Regions from separate parts of the Pseudomonas sp. LBUM1645 genome, predicted to be linked through region 3. Evidence: predicted binding sites of a transcription regulator. Region 3 holds the regulator's gene; each other region holds the start of a gene.

Region 1 (4,493 bases), 1.2 Mb from region 3:
ATCGAGGTGGCTGCTTATGATCGCAGTTGATCGAGCCCTCAGGAGGGGAAATGAGCAATTCTGGAATGCGACCGATTCATCCCGGCGAAATACTTAAAGAGGAGTTTCTTGAGCCGCAGGGTATTACAGCGGCTGGTTTGGCTAGTTTGTTTAATGGTGTCGCGACTGAAGTGAGCGCTCTTGTGATGCAGGAGAGAGGTGTCGGTCCTGACCTTGCCGAGAGGCTTTCCACTTACCTGAAAACCACGCCCGAGTTCTGGCTAAACCTGCAATCGACCTACGATTTGCGCAGAGCTGAAATCGAGCGTGGTTGAGCTTCGGGTAATTAAAAAGACTGCAGCACCCGCGAAGCACGCTTCCACCACGGCGTATTGACCGTGCCTCGCGGTCGTTCCTCATTCGGTAGCATCTGCGGAACATCCTGCAACCGAATCCACGGCTGGTTATTCCAGTGCAGCAAGCTCAACGACATCTCTGGCCAGTTCAGCAGGCTCAGAATCGGGCGCTCGGTTGAGGTGGGTTGCTGGGCGTCTCTGAGGGCTGGGACGACGTCGTGGGTTAGCCATTCGCGCAGCGCCCGATATTCGGGGCAGTAGTGGTAGACCAGCAATGCGTAGACGCCGGATTCACTGATCATCAGGGTGTTTTCGATGCTGCCGTGGATGAGCATTTGGGCGGTTTGGCGTTGGTCGGCGTCGAGTTTTCGGACGGCGCGTTCGTCGAGGTAGAGGCGCAGGAGGCGGCCGAGGTCGCGGGCGCTGAACCAGGGTTGATTTTCAAGGAGGAAAGCGTGGAGGTGGAGTTTGTGGCGGGTGAAGACGTGGGGGATTAGATAGTTTTCGTCCATGGTGCAGTTCTCGGATTCGAATGAAGAAAACTGCCTCTGATCGTCGCCAAACGAAAAGGGTGGCAGCTGTGCGCGGGTTGGCGAACCGGTGCATCCGCAAAACCGGCAGACCCGAAGGTCTCCCACGCACAGCCGCCATAATTCGAGATGGGAAAAAGTCCCTTGTTCGAACGTGGTCACGGTGCGTCGGATGCTGTCCAGGTCGCCAAACCCAGTGCTGAATATTCAGCTGAGGATGAGCTTAGGAACCTGGGCTTTGCGACGCTATCGGACGGCGGTGGTGATCTTTGTAGGACGTTGCCGAGATGGTGGCGGGGCGGAAGATCAAAAGATCGCAGCCTTCGGCAGCTCCTACAGGAGTGGTCGGTCCAGCGTGGGATGGCTGGAAGACTGAGACGACCCTTATCGCGAGCAAGCTCGCTCCCACACTTGATCGGGGGTGCTACTCGGCCGGCGGATTCAGCTTCGCTTCCAGCTCCGCAACCTTCGCCTCAAGACTTTCCAACCGAGCCCGCGTCCGCGCCAGCACAACCATCTGGCTATCAAACTCTTCACGACTCACCAGATCCAGCTTGCTGAAGCCGCTCTGCAACAGAGCCTTGAACTGGCTTTCGATTTCGCTTTTCGGCAGTGGGGTGTCGCCGCTGAAGAGGCGGGAGGCGGTGCCGCTCAGGGCATCGAGGAAGTCTTTGGGCGCGAGCATGGGAAATGTCCTGTCAACAATGGCGGGCAGTGTATCACGCAGTGTCTATAGTCAATCTCGCAGTCAGGGCTGCACGCTTTTCGCGCATGGGGACGGACGGCCGCGCACTGTTGTTGTGCGTATCCGTCGGGCCATTTGCGCGAAGCCGCTTGCGGCAGCAGCCAAAGGCTTGAAATCAGTGGGTTTTGGCGAGATGGCAAGCTTTCTGCTTAGTCAGTAGTGACCCATGCACTGATGCAGTCGAAGTGACGAATGCAGTGCGCCAAGCGGAACGGGGGAAGTGTTTCGTGCGGAGTGGTTAGCAGGCGTCGGACGGGCAGGTAAGGCCGACGATGCGTTACAAAGCCAGGCACTGCGCTTAGACTTGAGTCGGGTTTGTTTTCCTGGGGCAAGTCCACCAATTCGGGAGAGAGTTTTCATGAAGCTAGTCACTGCCATCATCAAGCCGTTCAAACTGGACGACGTACGCGAGTCGCTGTCCGAGATCGGCGTGCAGGGCATTACCGTTACTGAAGTCAAAGGCTTCGGTCGGCAGAAGGGTCACACCGAGCTGTATCGCGGCGCGGAATACGTGGTCGATTTCCTGCCAAAGGTGAAGATCGATGTCGCCATTGACGACAAGGATCTTGACCGGGTTATCGAGGCGATAACCAAGGCTGCCAACACCGGCAAGATCGGTGACGGCAAGATCTTCGTGGTCAATCTGGAACAGGCGATTCGCATCCGTACCGGCGAAACCGATACCGACGCAATCTAAGCCGCCACAAACCCAACGCCCCAGGAGAAAACAATATGACTCTGCGTAAATTCGCAGGGCTAGGAGCCCTGTTGTCCCTCGTAATGCCCGGCCTGGCTATGGCGGCAGACGAAGTGGCAGCCCCAGTCCTCAACTCCGGCGACACTGCCTGGATGATGACCTCGACAGCCCTCGTGCTGTTCATGACCATTCCCGGCCTCGCGCTGTTCTACGGCGGTATGGTTCGCTCCAAAAACATTCTTTCCGTGATGATGCAGTGTTTCGCCATTACCGGTCTGATCAGCATCCTGTGGGTCATTTATGGCTACAGCATCGCGTTCGACACCACCGGCATGGAACAGGGCGTCGTCAACTTCAACTCCTTCTTCGGCGGCATGGGCAAGGCATTCCTCGCCGGTGTCACGCCATCGAGCCTGACCGGTCCCGCGGCGCTGTTCCCTGAGGCGGTGTTCATCACCTTCCAGATGACCTTCGCCATCATCACCCCTGCGCTGATCGTCGGTGCCTTCGCCGAGCGGATGAAGTTCTCCGCGATGCTGATCTTCATGGGCGTCTGGTTCACCCTGGTTTATGCACCGATTGCGCACATGGTCTGGTCCGGTAACGGCGGCCTGATGTGGGACTGGGGCGTGCTGGACTTCGCCGGCGGCACCGTGGTGCACATCAACGCCGGTGTGGCCGGTCTGATTGCCTGCCTGGTACTGGGCAAGCGCAAAGGCTTCCCGACCACCCCGATGGCGCCGCACAACCTCGGTTACACCCTGATGGGCGCTGCCATGCTGTGGGTTGGCTGGTTCGGCTTTAACGCCGGCTCCGCCGCAGCGGCCAACGGCACTGCCGGTATGGCGATGCTGGTGACCCAGATCGCAACCGCCGCCGCTGCACTGGGCTGGATGTTCGCCGAGTGGATCACTCACGGCAAACCAAGTGCCCTGGGTATCGCTTCGGGTGTTGTGGCCGGTCTGGTTGCAATCACCCCAGCCGCTGGCACCGTCGGCCCGATGGGCGCTCTGGTCATCGGTCTGGCAGCCGGCGTGGTGTGCTTCTTCTGCGCCACTACCCTGAAACGCAAACTCGGCTATGACGACTCCCTGGACGCCTTCGGTGTGCACGGTATCGGCGGTATCCTCGGCGCGATCCTGACCGGTGTCTTCGCTGCACCGTCGTTGGGTGGCTTCGGCACCGTTACCGACATCGCCGCACAAGTCTGGATTCAGTGCAAAGGCGTGGGCTTCACGGTGATCTACACCGCGATCGTCACTTTCATCATCCTTAAGGTGCTGGACGCCGTCATGGGTCTGCGTATCACTGAGGAAGAAGAGGCAGTCGGCATCGATCTGGCACTTCACAACGAGCGCGGCTACAACTTGTAAGTACGCGCACAAAAAAACTTGCCCGGCTTGCCGGGCATTTTTTTGTCTGGAGTTTGTCCGTGAAGGAACTGCTGAAAGGTTTTTTCGTACACGTTTAGTGGCGTTTACGACGAGCGTTTTTCTGCGGCCAATGGCTTACATGATAGAAGGAATATTAGGGCCTTTGTTTTTTCCCAGAGCGCGCTAGAATGCGCCCCGAACGTGCGGAGAACTGTATGTGGCAACAGACTCTGATTACCCTGCGGGCGAGGCCCCGGGGCTTTCATCTGGTAACGGACGAGTTACTCGCCGGCCTGCCTGAACTCAAGGCATGTCGGGTCGGTCTGTTGCATTTGTGGCTGCAGCATACCTCGGCGTCGTTGACCATCAACGAGAACGCCGATCCGGCGGTACGTCGCGACTTCGAACGATTTTTCAATCGTCTGATCCCACAAGGAACAGACGGCTATGAGCATAACGACGAAGGCCTGGACGACCTCCCGGCGCACTTCAAGGCCAGCGTGCTTGGCTGTCAGCTCAGTTTGCCGATTTCGGCAGGCCGACTGGCGCTGGGAACCTGGCAAGGCGTTTATCTGGGCGAGCACCGTGATTTTGGCGGTGCCCGTAAAGTCCTCGCCACCGTGCACGGTGAAGGGGCGTAAGCCGCTGGTTGCCAGCGGTTGTAGAATTTTTTCCGGCGGCCTTCGACAGACGGCGAAGCTGGGCTATAACTAATCTGCTTTTCGCAAGTCATGAGGTAGAACATGAGCGACGATGATCTGGAAAACGACGACCTCGAAGTAGGCGACGACGACGAAACCGAAGAAGGTCTGG
Region 2 (4,493 bases), 1.9 Mb from region 3:
GGGCAGCATCAGGTTGAAGGTCGGCAGCGGTGTTTCGCCTGGCAAGCCCAACACTTCACGAGCCTCCTCACGCCATTCGCGGTCAAGCATTTTTGGCAGGCGCCAGACCACCACGTTGAGAAAGCTGCCAATCAGCAGGCCGACCAACATGGCTGCGATTACGAAGGTCAACGGGTGGAGGGTCAGAATGTCGTTCAAGGGCATGTCAGATCGCTGAACCGAGTTGGAAGATGGGCAGGTACATCGCAACCACCAGGCCACCGACGATAACACCCAGCACCACCATGATGAACGGTTCCATCAGGCTGGTGAGGTTATCGACCATGTTGTCCACTTCGTCCTCGTAGAAGCTCGCGACTTTGTCGAGCATGTCGTCCAGCGCGCCGGACTCTTCGCCAATGGCTGTCATCTGAATCGCCATGCTGGGAAAGATGCCGGAGGTGCGCATGGAAAAATTCAACTGCATACCGGTGGATACGTCCTGCTTGATACGCAGCACCGCACGCTTGAACACGATGTTGCCGGTAGCGCCGGCCACCGAATCCAGGGCTTCCACCAGCGGCACCCCGGCGGCGAAGGTGGTCGACAGCGTGCGGGCGTAACGGGCCACGGCGGACTTGTACATCAGCGTGCCAATCAGCGGCAGTTTCAGCAGCCAGGTGTCCATTCGGTCCCGGAAGGCTTGCGACGTTTTAAAGGCGTGGCGCACGCCGAAGATCACCGCGATCAGTACGCCGAGCAACATCCACCACCACGTCTGCATGAACGCCGACAAGCCAATGACCATCACCGTGAAAGCCGGCAATTCGGCGCCGAACCCTTTGAATACCGATTCGAACTGCGGCACCACCTTGATCAGCAAAATCCCGGACACAATTATCGCAATGAACACCACCGCCAGGGGGTAGGTCATGGCTTTCTTGATCTTGGCCTTGAGGCTTTCGCTCTTTTCCTTATAGGTCGCCACTCTCTCCAGCAGGGTATCGAGGGCGCCGGCCTGTTCGCCGGCATCGACCAGGTTGCAGTAGAGCTCATCGAAGTACTGGGGCTTTTTGCGCAGGGACGCGGCGAAGCTGTTACCCGCTGCGACTTCCTGTTTTACCTCGTCTATCAGTGTGCGCATGGCCGGGTTATCGAAGCCTTCACCGATGATGTCGAAGGACTGCAACAGCGGTACGCCGGCTTTCATCATGGTCGCCATCTGCCGGGTGAACAGGGCAATGTCCTGGGCCTTGATGCGCTTGCCCATGTTGAAAATCGAGGTGGACTTCTTGCGTACCTTGCCGGGGGTGATGCCCTGTTTGCGCAACTGGGCCTTGATCAACGCCGGGTTCTGGCCGCTCAACTCACCCGTCACTTTGGTGCCTTTGCGGTCTGTGCCTTCCCAAGCGTAGACGCTGATTTTTGCTGCTTTGACCGCCATATTCAGTCCTTGGTAACCCGGTTGATTTCTTCAAGGCTGGTGATGCCTTGCATGGCCTTGAGCAGGCCCGACGTACGCAGGTCGTTGAAACCGTCTTTACGCATCTGGATGTCGATTTCCAGTGAGTTGCCTTCGGCCATGATCAGCCGTTGCAGGTCCGGGGTGTTCTTCACCACTTCATAAATCCCTACTCGCCCTTTGTAACCGTTGTTGCAGTGATCGCAACCGACAGGCTCATAGATCGTGAATGAGCCGATGCGTTCCTCGGGGAAGCCTTCCTTGAGTAGCGCCTCCCGGGGAATCTCGATGGGTTTCTTGCAATGGCTGCATAGCTTGCGCGCCAGGCGCTGGGCGATGATCAGGCTAACCGAGGTAGCAATGTTGAACCCCTGGATGCCCATGTTGTGCAGGCGTGTCAGGGTTTCGGCGGCGCTGTTGGTGTGCAGGGTCGACAGCACCAGGTGACCGGTCTGGGCGGCTTTGATGGCGATTTCGGCGGTTTCGAGGTCGCGGATCTCGCCGACCATGATCACGTCCGGGTCCTGTCGCAGAAATGAGCGCAGCGCCTGGGCGAAGTCCATTCCCTGTTTGGGATTGACGTTGACCTGGTTGATACCTTCCATGTTGATCTCCACCGGGTCTTCAGCGGTGGAGATGTTGATGTCTACGGTGTTCAGTATGTTCAGCCCGGTGTAGAGCGACACAGTCTTGCCCGAGCCGGTCGGCCCGGTCACCAGAATCATCCCCTGCGGCTGCTTGAGGGCGGCCATGTACAGTTCTTTCTGGTCGGGCTCATAGCCGAGGGCGTCGATGCCCATTTGAGCGCTGGACGGGTCGAGGATCCGGATCACCACTTTCTCGCCCCATAGGGTCGGTAGGGTGTTGACCCGGAAGTCTATGGATTTGCTCTTGGACAGGCGCATCTTGATCCGTCCGTCCTGGGGCCGGCGCCGTTCGGAGATGTCGAGGCTGGCCATGACTTTCAGCCGTGCGGCGATGCGATTGGCCAGTTGAATCGGTGGTTTGGCGACTTCACGCAAAATACCGTCAGTGCGCATCCGCACGCGGTAGGTTTTTTCGTAGGGCTCGAAATGCAGGTCGGAAGAGCCACTTTTGATCGCGTCCAGCAACATCTTGTGAACGAAGCGCACCACAGGTGCGTCGTCGGCATCCTGGCCGGCGATGGCGTCCTGCTTGTTGTCATCGATCGACTCGATGTCCACGCCATCGAGGTCAACGTCGGCCATGTCTTCCAGGCCGGTGCCGTGGGTATCGAAGAACTTTTCGATGGCGTCGCTGAGCTTGTCGTCCTCCACCAGGATGGCTTCGGTATTCAGGCCGGTGCTGAACTGGATGTCATTGATGGCTTGATGATTGGTCGGATCGGAAACGCCCACGAACAGTTTGTTGCCGCGTCGCCAGAGGGGCAGGGCGTGGTGCTGGCGGATCAGTTTCTCGCTGACCAGGCCCTTGGGCTGGGTCTCCTTTTCCAGGCAGTTGAGGTCGAGCAAGGCCATGCCGAAGTGTTCTGACGCGATCTCGGCGACCTGGCGGCTTTTCACCAGTTTGTTCTGAACCAGGTAACTGACCAAGGGGATTCGATTGCGTTGGGCTTGCTGATACGCCTGTTGCGCGCTTTTGTCAGTGAGCAGTTCGGCCAGGACCAATTGCTTGGCCAGACCGCTAAGGGCGATGTCATTCATTGGGATTCCAAGCGCAGACAGTTCATGACTTATAGCCTAGTCAAGCGGAGGAACCAAACCAGCTCTGCTCAGGTGACAAAAAGTGTCAGATAGTGCGGATCCTGGGGGTAGGAAACGGCTATATGTTGGCTTCGTGCCCCTATATCAGTCGGGCGAAGGGCATGGCATGGACTGTGCTGTGGCTAGTTCAGATCATGAGATTTCGACTCATGCATGGAGCTTGTCTATGAGTACTCAAAAAGGTTTTACCCTGATCGAACTGTTGATCGTGGTGGCGATCATCGGGATTCTGGCGACGGTTGCGCTGCCGCAGTATTCGAAGTATCAATCGCGGGCGAAGGTCACCGCCGGTCTTGCTGAAATATCGGCACTAAAGGTCCCCTACGAAGACGTTATTAATTCAGGCACCGTCCCCACACTCGCTCTGCTCGGCGTTAGCGGGACTACAGGCAATTGCACGATTACGGTGGCGGGCACCAACGCTACTGGTGTGGGCAGTATTGGCTGCACGATCCTCAATGCAAACGCTCAGGTGGCCGGCCTGGCCATCACGCTTTCGCGCGCGCTGGACGGTGGCTGGACTTGCAAATCGACGGTACCCAAAGAGTACGCGCCTAACGGTTGCCCTGGCGTCTGATCCAACTCCACGTCTGTCCCATGCCCCGCGTTTGACGACGCGGGGCATTTTTTTTGTTCGCCGTTCGGGGAAAATGGAGTAATTGAGAAAACTTCCAAAAATTCATGGCCTTAGGCCTGCGGCAAAACCCGCAACTTGCATGTCGATAATTTCCAAGTCATGCAATTTGCATGATTCCGAAAATCAGGTGTTTTTGTAAACTATTGATTTATATGTATTTATTGACTGTTTCAAAGTTGGCACAGCGTTCGCAATATCTCCAGTAACCCTGCTGACAAGACACGCAGCAGACTTTATGAAAAACAGGAGTTACTCGTATGAAGAAGTTCGCTATCGCTGCCGCTACTGCTACCGCGCTGACCCTGACCCTGGCCAACGCTGCATTTGCACAGACCACCCAAGCTACCCAGGCTCCGATGACTCTGGCAGCGGGTGAAGTCACCAAAGCCAAAGAAACTACTTCCGATACCTGGATCACCACTAAAGTCAAAGCCGACCTGGTGACCGAAAAAGGCATTCCTGGTACCGACATCAAAGTTGAAACCAACAAAGGTGTAGTGTCTCTGTCGTCCACCGTTGCAGTGACCGAAGCTCAGAAAACCACCGCGGTGGCTATCGCCAAGAAAATCAAAGGCGTCCAGGCGGTCTCCGCTGACGGCCTGAAAGCCGAGTAAGGCAAGACTTCTCGCCTGGACTGGGAGAAGGCGCGACAGGCGGGCCGAGCTATACG
Region 3 (4,493 bases):
AGCTGATACAGGTTCAGGTTGGTGGTGTTTACTTTGAGATCGGCGAGGTCGGCAATCGGCCCGAGCAGGGCGGTCTCATCGTTGATGGCCTCGGCCAGCGAGCGATTGGCATTGCTCAGCGGGTGACGACGGCGGGTTTCCGAGAAACGCTTGAGCAAGGTTTCTTCGTCGGCGTCCAGATAAAGCACATCACACTGGATATGCCGGCTGCGCACTTCTTCCAGCAGTTCGGGAAACCGCGACAAGTGACTCGGCAAGTTGCGCGCATCGATGGATACGGCAACCAGCGGTTGCGCCAGCTCGGTGTGAATCAACGCGCGTTCGGCCAGTTCCGGCAGCAGACCGGCGGGCAGGTTGTCGATGCAGTAGTAGCCGTTGTCCTCGAGAACATCGAGTGCGGTACTTTTACCTGAGCCGGAGCGGCCACTGACGATGATCAAGCGCATGATTAGTGACCGTTTTGCTCGTCCAGGACAACCTGATACAAGGCTTCATTGCTCGGGGCGCTGCGCAGTTTTTCGCGCACTTCCTTGCGGTCGAGCATGCTGGCGATCTGGCGCAGTAACTCCAGGTGCGCATCGGTAGCGGCTTCCGGGACCAGCAAAACGAACAGCAGGTCAACCGGGGCACCGTCGATGGCGTCGAAATCAATGGGTGCATCAAGGTGCATCAGGGCGCTGATAGGCGAGGTGCAGCCCTTCAGGCGACAGTGGGGAATGGCGATGCCGTTGCCAAAACCGGTTGAGCCGAGTTTTTCACGGGCAATCAGAGCCTCGAAGACATCTTGCATCTCCAGATCCGGCACTTCTTTGTGGATAAGGTTGGCAATTTGCTCGAGGGCTTTCTTTTTACTGCCGCCCGGCACGTTCACGAGGGAACGGCCGGGGGTCAGGATGCTTTCAAGTCGGATCATGGGTTGGGAGTGTTAACGACCGGTCGCGCCCTGGAGGAGGCTTTGGGTCTTTTCCTTATGCTTTTTGAGTTGTTTATCCAGCTTGTCGGTCAGTGCGTCGATCGCCGCGTACATATCGGTATGCTCCGCGTTTGCGACCACTTCATTGCCGGGAATATGCAGCGTGGCTTCGATTTTCTGCTTGAGCTTTTCGACCGTCATCGTGACTTGCACGTTGGTGATCTTGTCGAAATGCCTCTCTAATCGTTCGAGTTTTTCGCCGATGTAGGTGCGAAGAGGTTCGGTCACTTCCAGTTGGTGTCCACTGATGTTGACTTGCATACAGCTTCTCCTTCGTTGCCAGTGCATAAAGCGGCAGGCAGAAATGCCTGCCACTGGAACGCTGTGGCGTGGCTCTACATCAACCGCTTACGTTCGCTCGAAGGCGCGATCCCGAGGGATTCGCGGTACTTGGCGACGGTGCGGCGAGCCACCTGAATGCCTTGTGCCTCCAGTAAACCAGCGATCTTGCTGTCACTCAACGGCTTTTTCTGATTTTCCGCGGCAACCAGTTTTTTGATGATCGCGCGGATCGCCGTGGACGAGCATTCACCGCCCTCGGAGGTGCTGACGTGGCTGGAGAAAAAGTATTTCAGTTCATATATGCCCCGTGGGGTATGCATGAATTTCTGCGTGGTCACCCGTGAAATCGTCGACTCGTGCATGCCCACCGCTTCGGCGATGTCATGCAGGACCAGCGGTTTCATGGCTTCGTCGCCGTATTCAAGAAAGCCGCGCTGATGCTCGACGATCTGAGTGGCTACTTTCATCAGGGTTTCGTTGCGGCTTTGCAGGCTCTTGATGAACCAGCGGGCCTCTTGCAACTGATTGCGCATGAAGGTGTTGTCGGCGCTGGTGTCGGCGCGGCGCACGAAACCGGCGTATTGAGCGTTGACCCGCAGTCGTGGCACGGATTCCTGGTTCAGTTCTACCAGCCAGCGTTCGTTGTCCTTGCGTACGATCACGTCGGGAACGACGTATTCGGCTTCGCTGGACTCGATTTGCGAGCCTGGGCGCGGGTTGAGGCTCTGCACCAGTTCAATCACCTGGCGCAGTTCGTCTTCCTTGAGCTTCATGCGACGCATCAGCTGGCTGTAATCGCGGCTGCCAAGCAGGTCGATGTAATCGGTGACCAGGCGTTTGGCCTCGACCAGCCAAGGCGTCTTGGCGGGCAACTGACGCAATTGCAGCAGCAGGCATTCGCCCAGGTTGCGGGCGCCGATGCCAGCGGGTTCGAATTGCTGGATGCGGTGCAGGACGGCTTCGATTTCGTCCAGTTCGATGTCCAGTTCCGGGTCGAAGGCTTCGAGAATCTCCTCGAGGGTTTCGTCCAGGTAGCCCTGATTGTTGATGCAGTCGATCAGGGTCACGGCGATCAGGCGATCGGTGTCGGACATCGGGGCCAGGTTCAGTTGCCACAGCAGGTGGCTTTGCAGGCTTTCGCCGGCCGATGTCCGGGTGGTGAAGTCCCACTCGTCGTCATCGTTGCTCGGCAGGCTGCTGGCGCTGGTCTGGTAGACGTCTTCCCACGCGGTATCGACGGGCAGTTCGTTGGGGATGCGTTCGTTCCAGTCGCCTTCCTCGAGGTTATCAACCGTCGGGGCGGTTTCCTGGTAGGAGGGTTCCTGAATGTCAGCGTTGGGTTGCTGTTCGGCTTTGTCGGCCAAGGGGTCGGCGTTATCGAAGTCGTCGCCTTCTTCCTGGCGTTCGAGCATCGGATTGGACTCCAGGGCCTCCTGGATTTCCTGTTGCAGGTCCAGGGTCGACAATTGGAGCAGGCGGATGGCCTGTTGCAGCTGCGGTGTCATCGTCAGCTGCTGGCCCATTCTCAAGACTAGCGATGGTTTCATGGCAGGGGCTTAACACCTTATTCGCCGGCGCACATGCGCCATCCACTACAGGGCGCCGGAGCGCCAAACATAAGCAAATTATATGCCCGAAACTGCAGCGTTTGCCTAGAGCACTGTAACAATAAAAAAATGTTGATTTTTTATCGAGACAAGCGCCGAGCAACCAGCCAGACACCTCAGTGCTTACAGGCGGAACTCATGGCCCAGATACACTTCCTTGACCAGGTCGTTGGCCAGGATGGTGGCAGAGTCACCTTCGGCGATCAGCTGGCCATCGTTGACGATGTAGGCGGTTTCGCAGATATCCAGGGTTTCACGGACATTGTGGTCAGTGATCAGCACGCCAATGCCTTTGGCCTTGAGGTGATAGATGATCTGCTTGATGTCACCCACCGAAATCGGGTCCACGCCGGCGAACGGTTCGTCGAGCAGGATGAATTTCGGGTTGGTAGCCAGTGCCCGGGCGATTTCCACACGGCGGCGTTCACCACCGGACAGGCTCATCCCGAGGTTGTCGCGGATGTGGCTGATGTGGAATTCCTGCAGCAGGCTTTCCAGCTCTTTGCGACGACCGGCCTTGTCGAGTTCCTTGCGGGTCTCGAGGATCGCCATGATGTTGTCGGCTACCGAGAGTTTGCGGAAGATCGATGCTTCTTGCGGAAGATAGCCGATGCCGGCCTTCGCACGACCGTGCATAGGCTGGTGACTGACATCCAGGTCGTCAATCAGTACGCGGCCCTGATCGGCCTGTACCAGGCCGACAATCATGTAAAAGCAGGTGGTCTTGCCGGCGCCGTTGGGACCCAGCAGGCCGACGATCTGACCGCTGTCGATCGACAGGCTGACGTCGCGCACGACCTGGCGGCTCTTGTAGCTCTTGGCCAGATGCTGAGCTTTCAGAGTTGCCATTACGGAGCCTTTTTCGTGTCGTTTTTCGGCTTCGGCTGGATCACCATATCGATACGCGGACGCGCCTCGGTGACCTTGCTGCCCGTAGCGCGCCCAGCGCTCGCAAGCTTTTTCTCGGTGTCGTAGACGATTTTTTCGCCTTGGGTGACGTTGTTGTCCTTGTCGACAACTTTTGCCTTATCGATCAGCACGACGCGGTTTTGCGAGGCGTGGTACTGAATGGTCACACCCCAGCCCTGTACAGGTTTGGTGTCGCCAGCCGTCTGCATCTGCTCGAAGTAGGCCAGATTGCCCACCGAAGTCACCACGTCGATGTCGCCGGCCGGGGTGCGGGTGATGGTCACAGTATTGCCTTTAACAATCATCGAACCCTGGGTAATGATCACGTCACCTTTATAGGTGGCAACACCATTCTTGTCGTCCAGTTGGGCATCGTCGGCCTGGATGCGGATAGGCTGCTCTTGATCGTTCGGCAGAGCCCAGGCGCTCACGCTTCCCAGTGCTGCGCTCAGACCGAGCAAAATAGGGAGGGTTTTAACGAGCCTCATACTGTCCTCTTACGTTAGATAGCAGGTGTATCCTGCTTTCTTTCAAATACGCTTTCATTCCCTTGCCAGTCGACACACCACCAGCGCCGTCGATTCTAACGGGTTGCTCGGTCTGCGCATATTGCTGCTGCGGGAACACTGTCATGCGGGTGGTAGTAATCAGGGTCTTGCGGTTTTTCTCGTCGAAGCGCGTGATGCGCACCGAGTCAATCAGTTCGACCTGAGTGCCGTCGG
Region 4 (4,493 bases), 2.8 Mb from region 3:
TTCGGCGAGGAGAGGATGCCGCCGCCGTAGATGCGCATACCTTCTGAGGTATCGACCAGGCCGAACTCGATGGTCATCCAGTACAAACGCGCCAGGTACACGCGTTCTTCCTTGGTAGCCTGTAGGCCAAGTTTGCCGTAGGTGTGGGTAAATTCGGCGAACCAAGGGTTGGTCAGCAGCGGGCAGTGACCAAAGATCTCGTGGAAAATGTCCGGCTCTTGCAGGTAATCCAGCTCTTCGCGGGTACGAATAAACGTCGCTACCGGGAACTGCTTGTTGGCGAGCAATTCGAAAAAGGTCTGGAAGGGGATCAGTGCGGGTACCCGGGCAACCTGCCACCCGGTGGTTTCACCGAGGACCTTGTTGATCTCACCGAGTTGCGGAATGCGGTCGTGGGGCAGACCGAGTTTTTCGATACCGTCCAGGTATTCCTGGCACGCACGACCCTCGATCACTTTCAATTGGCGAGTAATCAGCGTGTTCCACACCGCATGTTCTTCGGCGGGGTAGTCGATAAAACCTTGCGCATCGGGCTCGCGAGCCACGTATTGCGTCTGCTTCATGCTGCTCTCCTGCTAAGGGATTTCGTTCTTGTTATGTCCTGCTATGGACTTAGAAATACCTCAAGAAATGCAGTGTTGCAGCACGCGAGTCGTGCCGTGCGTAGGAAAATTCATCGTTTTTCGTAAAGTTTTCGTTACGGATTAGCCGCTGCGGCGCAGGGATTGGTATTTCCGGGTTTGAAATGGCGTGCAGGTGTCACATAATCTTGACGACTAAGTTGGTGCCTGTGCAGAAAAATCCTTGCTCAGGCCCTCGATCTCTCCTGTTTCGGGCCTTTATATGCGTATCAAAGTCCACTGCCAGAACCGCATCGGTATCCTGCGCGACATTCTCAACCTGCTGGTGGAGTACGGGATCAACGTCGCTCGCGGCGAGGTCGGCGGTGAGCATGGCAATGCGATCTATCTGCATTGCCCAAACCTGATCAACATTCAGTTCCAGGCGTTGCGTCCGAAATTCGAATCGATTGCCGGGGTTTTTGGCGTCAAGCGCGTAGGGCTGATGCCCAGCGAACGTCGGCACATGGAGCTCAATGCGTTGCTCGGCGCCTTGGAGTTTCCAGTGCTGTCGATCGACATGGGCGGCTCGATCGTCGCGGCCAACCGCGCCGCGGCGCAATTGCTCGGCGTGCGGGTGGATGAGGTGCCAGGGATTCCGCTGTCGCGTTACGCCGAGGATTTCGACTTGCCGGAACTGGTGCGTGCCAACAAGTCGCGGATCAACGGCTTGCGGGTGAAGGTCAAGGGCGACGTGTTTCTCGCCGATATCGCGCCGCTGCAATCGGAGCATGACGACAGCGAAGCCATGGCCGGCGCGGTACTCACGCTGCACCGCGCGGATCGGGTAGGGGAGCGCATCTACAACGTGCGCAAACAGGAATTGCGCGGGTTCGACAGCATTTTCCAAAGCTCGAAGGTGATGGCTGCAGTCGTGCGCGAAGCCCGACGCATGGCGCCGCTGGATGCGCCGCTATTAATAGAAGGTGAAACCGGCACCGGTAAAGAGTTGTTGGCGCGAGCCTGTCACCTGGCGAGTCCGCGGGGGCAGTCACCGTTGATGGCGCTGAACTGCGCCGGTCTACCGGAATCCATGGCTGAGACGGAACTGTTCGGCTACGGCCCCGGCGCTTTCGAGGGGGCGCGGGCCGAAGGCAAACTCGGGCTGCTGGAACTGACGGCGGGGGGTACGCTGTTCCTCGATGGCGTCGGAGAAATGAGCCCGCGTTTACAGGTGAAATTGCTGCGTTTCCTGCAGGACGGTTGCTTCCGTCGTGTGGGCAGCGATGAAGAGGTTTATCTGGATGTGCGGGTGATCTGCGCGACCCAGGTCGACCTGTCCGAGTTGTGTGCACGCGGTGAGTTTCGCCAGGATTTGTATCACCGCTTGAACGTGCTTTCGCTGCACATCCCGCCACTGCGCGAATGCCTCGATGGACTTACGCCGCTGGTGGAGCACTTCCTCGATCAGGCCAGTCGGCAGATCGGTTGCCCGCTGCCGAAACTGGCGCCGGCGGCGATGGAGCGGCTTAGTCACTACCATTGGCCGGGCAATGTTCGGCAATTGGAGAACGTGTTGTTCCAGGCGGTTTCCTTGTGCGAAGGCGGGACCGTCAAGGCCGAACATATTCGCCTGCCGGACTACGGCGTGCGTCAGCCGCTTGGCGATTTCTCACTCGAGGGCGGGTTGGACGAGATTGTCGGGCGCTTCGAGAAAGCGGTGCTTGAGCGTTTGTATTCCGAGCACCCGAGCAGTCGGCAACTGGGCAAGCGGTTGGGGGTTTCGCATACGACCATTGCCAATAAGTTGCGTGAGTACGAAGTCGGCAAAGAACCCGGTAGCGCCTAAATCCTGTAGCAGCTGCCGAGCACCGCGAGGCTGCGTTCGGCGGCGAAGCCGTCGTAGACCCTATGTATGCGGTTTATCTGAAGAACCGCAGCGCCTGAATTCACGACTGCTTCGCAGCCGAACGCAGGCTTCGCCAGCTGCTACAGGAATTTGGTTGTGCCCAAGAGGTGGACACTTGCCTCGAAGCGGCATAACACCGCCGGTTTTTCGACTTCGATACATTTCCCAATTCCCCGCAAAACCCCTCAAGCCCTTTGTTTGCCGGGCCCTGCGCCGCCAGAAAAAAGTTGGTCTGCAAATTGCTTATGGCTCAGCAGTACAGCAGTGGGCGGCAAACGTCCGGCATGCAGAGGAAAGAGTGTGGACAAGTACCTTTATGTGGCAATGACCGGCGCCAGCCAGAATGCACTGGCGCAGAAGGCTCATGCGAACAACCTGGCGAACATCTCCACCAACGGTTTCCAGAAAGACCTGGAGCAGGCTCGTTCGATGCCGGTGTTCGGCGACAGCTTTCCGGCGCGTGCGTTTGCCCTGTCCGAACGTCCGGCCACCGATTTCTCCCCTGGCGCATTGGTGGAAACCGGTCGCGACCTCGATGTCGCGGTGCAAGGCAATGGCTGGATCGCCGTGCAGAACCCTGACGGCGGCGAAAGTTACGTGCGCACCGGCAGCCTGAACGTCGACGCCCTGGGCGTGCTGCGGGCCGGCAACGGTATGCCGGTGATGGGCAATGGCGGGCCGATTGCCGTGCCACCCGAGCAGCAAATCGAAGTGGGCGAAGACGGCACCATCAGCATACGTGCGATGGGCGAAGGTCCGCGCGTGATGGCGGAAGTCGACCGCATCAAACTGGTTAATCCTGACTTCAAGAACATGACCAAAGGCCTGGACGGTTCGATCCACACCAAGGACGGCAAGCCGGCGCAAGCCGATGCCGACGTCAAACTGGTGTCCGGTTTCCTTGAGTCGAGCAACGTCAATGCCGTGGAAGAGATGACTTCGGTACTGGCCCTGGCCAAGCAGTTCGAGCTGCACATCAAGATGATGAACACCGCCAAAGAAGACGACCAGGCCATGGCTCGGGTCTTGCAGATCAGCTAATTATCAGAACGTCGCGCCGTAAAACAGGCGCACGAGGAGAATCGAATGCTTCCGGCTCTATGGGTTGCCAAAACAGGTCTGTCCGCCCAGGACACCAACCTGACGACCATTTCCAACAACCTGGCCAACGTGTCGACCACGGGTTTCAAACGTGACCGCGCCGAATTCCAGGACTTGCTCTACCAGATCAAACGCCAGCCAGGCGCCCAGTCGACCCAGGACAGTGAACTGCCGTCGGGTCTGCAATTGGGTACCGGTGTGCGCATCGTCGGCACCCAGAAAAACTTTACCGCCGGCAGCCTGCAAACCACCGAGCAGCCGTTGGACATGGCCATCGACGGTCGCGGTTTCTTCCAGATTCTGCAGCCGGACGGCACGACTTCCTACACCCGTGACGGTACGTTCCACCTGGACTCCAACGGTCAGATCGTGAACTCCAGCGGCTTCGCCCTGGAGCCGGCCATTGTCATCCCGAACGATGCCCAGACCTTCACGGTCGGTCGCGACGGCACCGTGTCCGTCACCGTTGCCGGCAACGCGGCATCCCAGGTGATCGGCAACCTGCAAACCGCCGACTTCATCAACCCGGCCGGCCTGCAGGCTGTGGGCAACAACCTGTTCCTGGAAACCGCAGCCAGCGGCGCGCCGCAAGTCGGCACCCCGGGCCTGGCCGGTTTCGGCACCACGCTGCAGAACACCCTGGAAACTTCGAACGTCAGCACCGTTGAAGAGATGGTCAACATGATCACCACTCAGCGCGCTTACGAGATGAACTCCAAGGTGATCTCCACCGCCGACCAGATGCTCTCGTTCGTAACGCAGAATCTGTAATCAAGTCTATGAGGCGGCCATCAGGTCGCCTGCAACACCGTGAGGTAGGGTCATGAATCGCTTCGTATCTGTTCTGGCACTGAGTGGGGCCGTCGTGCTCGCGGGCTGCGTTGCCCCGCCGCCCAAGCCCAATGACCCTTACTACGCCCCGG

Evidence for each region. The regulator sigma-54, encoded in region 3, starts transcription at its own class of promoters, with help from an activator protein. The targets are predictions, from matches to a motif close to ANTGGCATNNANNTTGCTNT.
Region 1: the regulator sigma-54 is predicted to act here: its motif matches at 1,743-1,762, upstream of glnK (P-II family nitrogen regulator).
Region 2: the regulator sigma-54 is predicted to act here: its motif matches at 3,287-3,306, upstream of ACA079_RS27845 (pilin).
Region 4: the regulator sigma-54 is predicted to act here: its motif matches at 2,696-2,715, upstream of ACA079_RS24010 (flagellar basal body rod protein FlgF).

Annotation. Positions count from the first base shown of each region.
Region 1 covers NZ_CP166811.1:6,868,277-6,872,769, reverse strand. Annotated here, with positions in the region: gene ACA079_RS31405 (HigA family addiction module antitoxin) at 51-314, shown strand; gene ACA079_RS31400 (BRO-N domain-containing protein) at 326-847, opposite strand; gene ACA079_RS31395 (accessory factor UbiK family protein) at 1,290-1,550, opposite strand; gene glnK (P-II family nitrogen regulator) at 1,969-2,307, shown strand; gene ACA079_RS31385 (ammonium transporter) at 2,343-3,680, shown strand; gene ACA079_RS31380 (secondary thiamine-phosphate synthase enzyme YjbQ) at 3,896-4,321, shown strand; gene sutA (dormancy-specific transcriptional regulator SutA) at 4,424-4,493, shown strand, end outside.
Region 2 covers NZ_CP166811.1:6,130,028-6,134,520, reverse strand. Annotated here, with positions in the region: gene ACA079_RS27860 (prepilin peptidase) at 1-204, opposite strand, end outside; gene ACA079_RS27855 (type II secretion system F family protein) at 206-1,423, opposite strand; gene pilB (type IV-A pilus assembly ATPase PilB) at 1,426-3,126, opposite strand; gene ACA079_RS27845 (pilin) at 3,353-3,763, shown strand; gene ACA079_RS27840 (BON domain-containing protein) at 4,081-4,437, shown strand.
Region 3 covers NZ_CP166811.1:967,020-971,512, forward strand. Annotated here, with positions in the region: gene rapZ (RNase adapter RapZ) at 1-446, opposite strand, end outside; gene ptsN (PTS IIA-like nitrogen regulatory protein PtsN) at 449-913, opposite strand; gene hpf (ribosome hibernation-promoting factor, HPF/YfiA family) at 926-1,234, opposite strand; gene ACA079_RS04130 (RNA polymerase factor sigma-54) at 1,309-2,802, opposite strand; gene lptB (LPS export ABC transporter ATP-binding protein) at 2,986-3,711, opposite strand; gene lptA (lipopolysaccharide transport periplasmic protein LptA) at 3,711-4,259, opposite strand; gene lptC (LPS export ABC transporter periplasmic protein LptC) at 4,246-4,493, opposite strand, start outside.
Region 4 covers NZ_CP166811.1:5,309,511-5,314,003, reverse strand. Annotated here, with positions in the region: gene phhA (phenylalanine 4-monooxygenase) at 1-563, opposite strand, end outside; gene ACA079_RS24015 (sigma-54-dependent transcriptional regulator) at 844-2,409, shown strand; gene ACA079_RS24010 (flagellar basal body rod protein FlgF) at 2,770-3,510, shown strand; gene flgG (flagellar basal-body rod protein FlgG) at 3,556-4,341, shown strand; gene flgH (flagellar basal body L-ring protein FlgH) at 4,394-4,493, shown strand, end outside.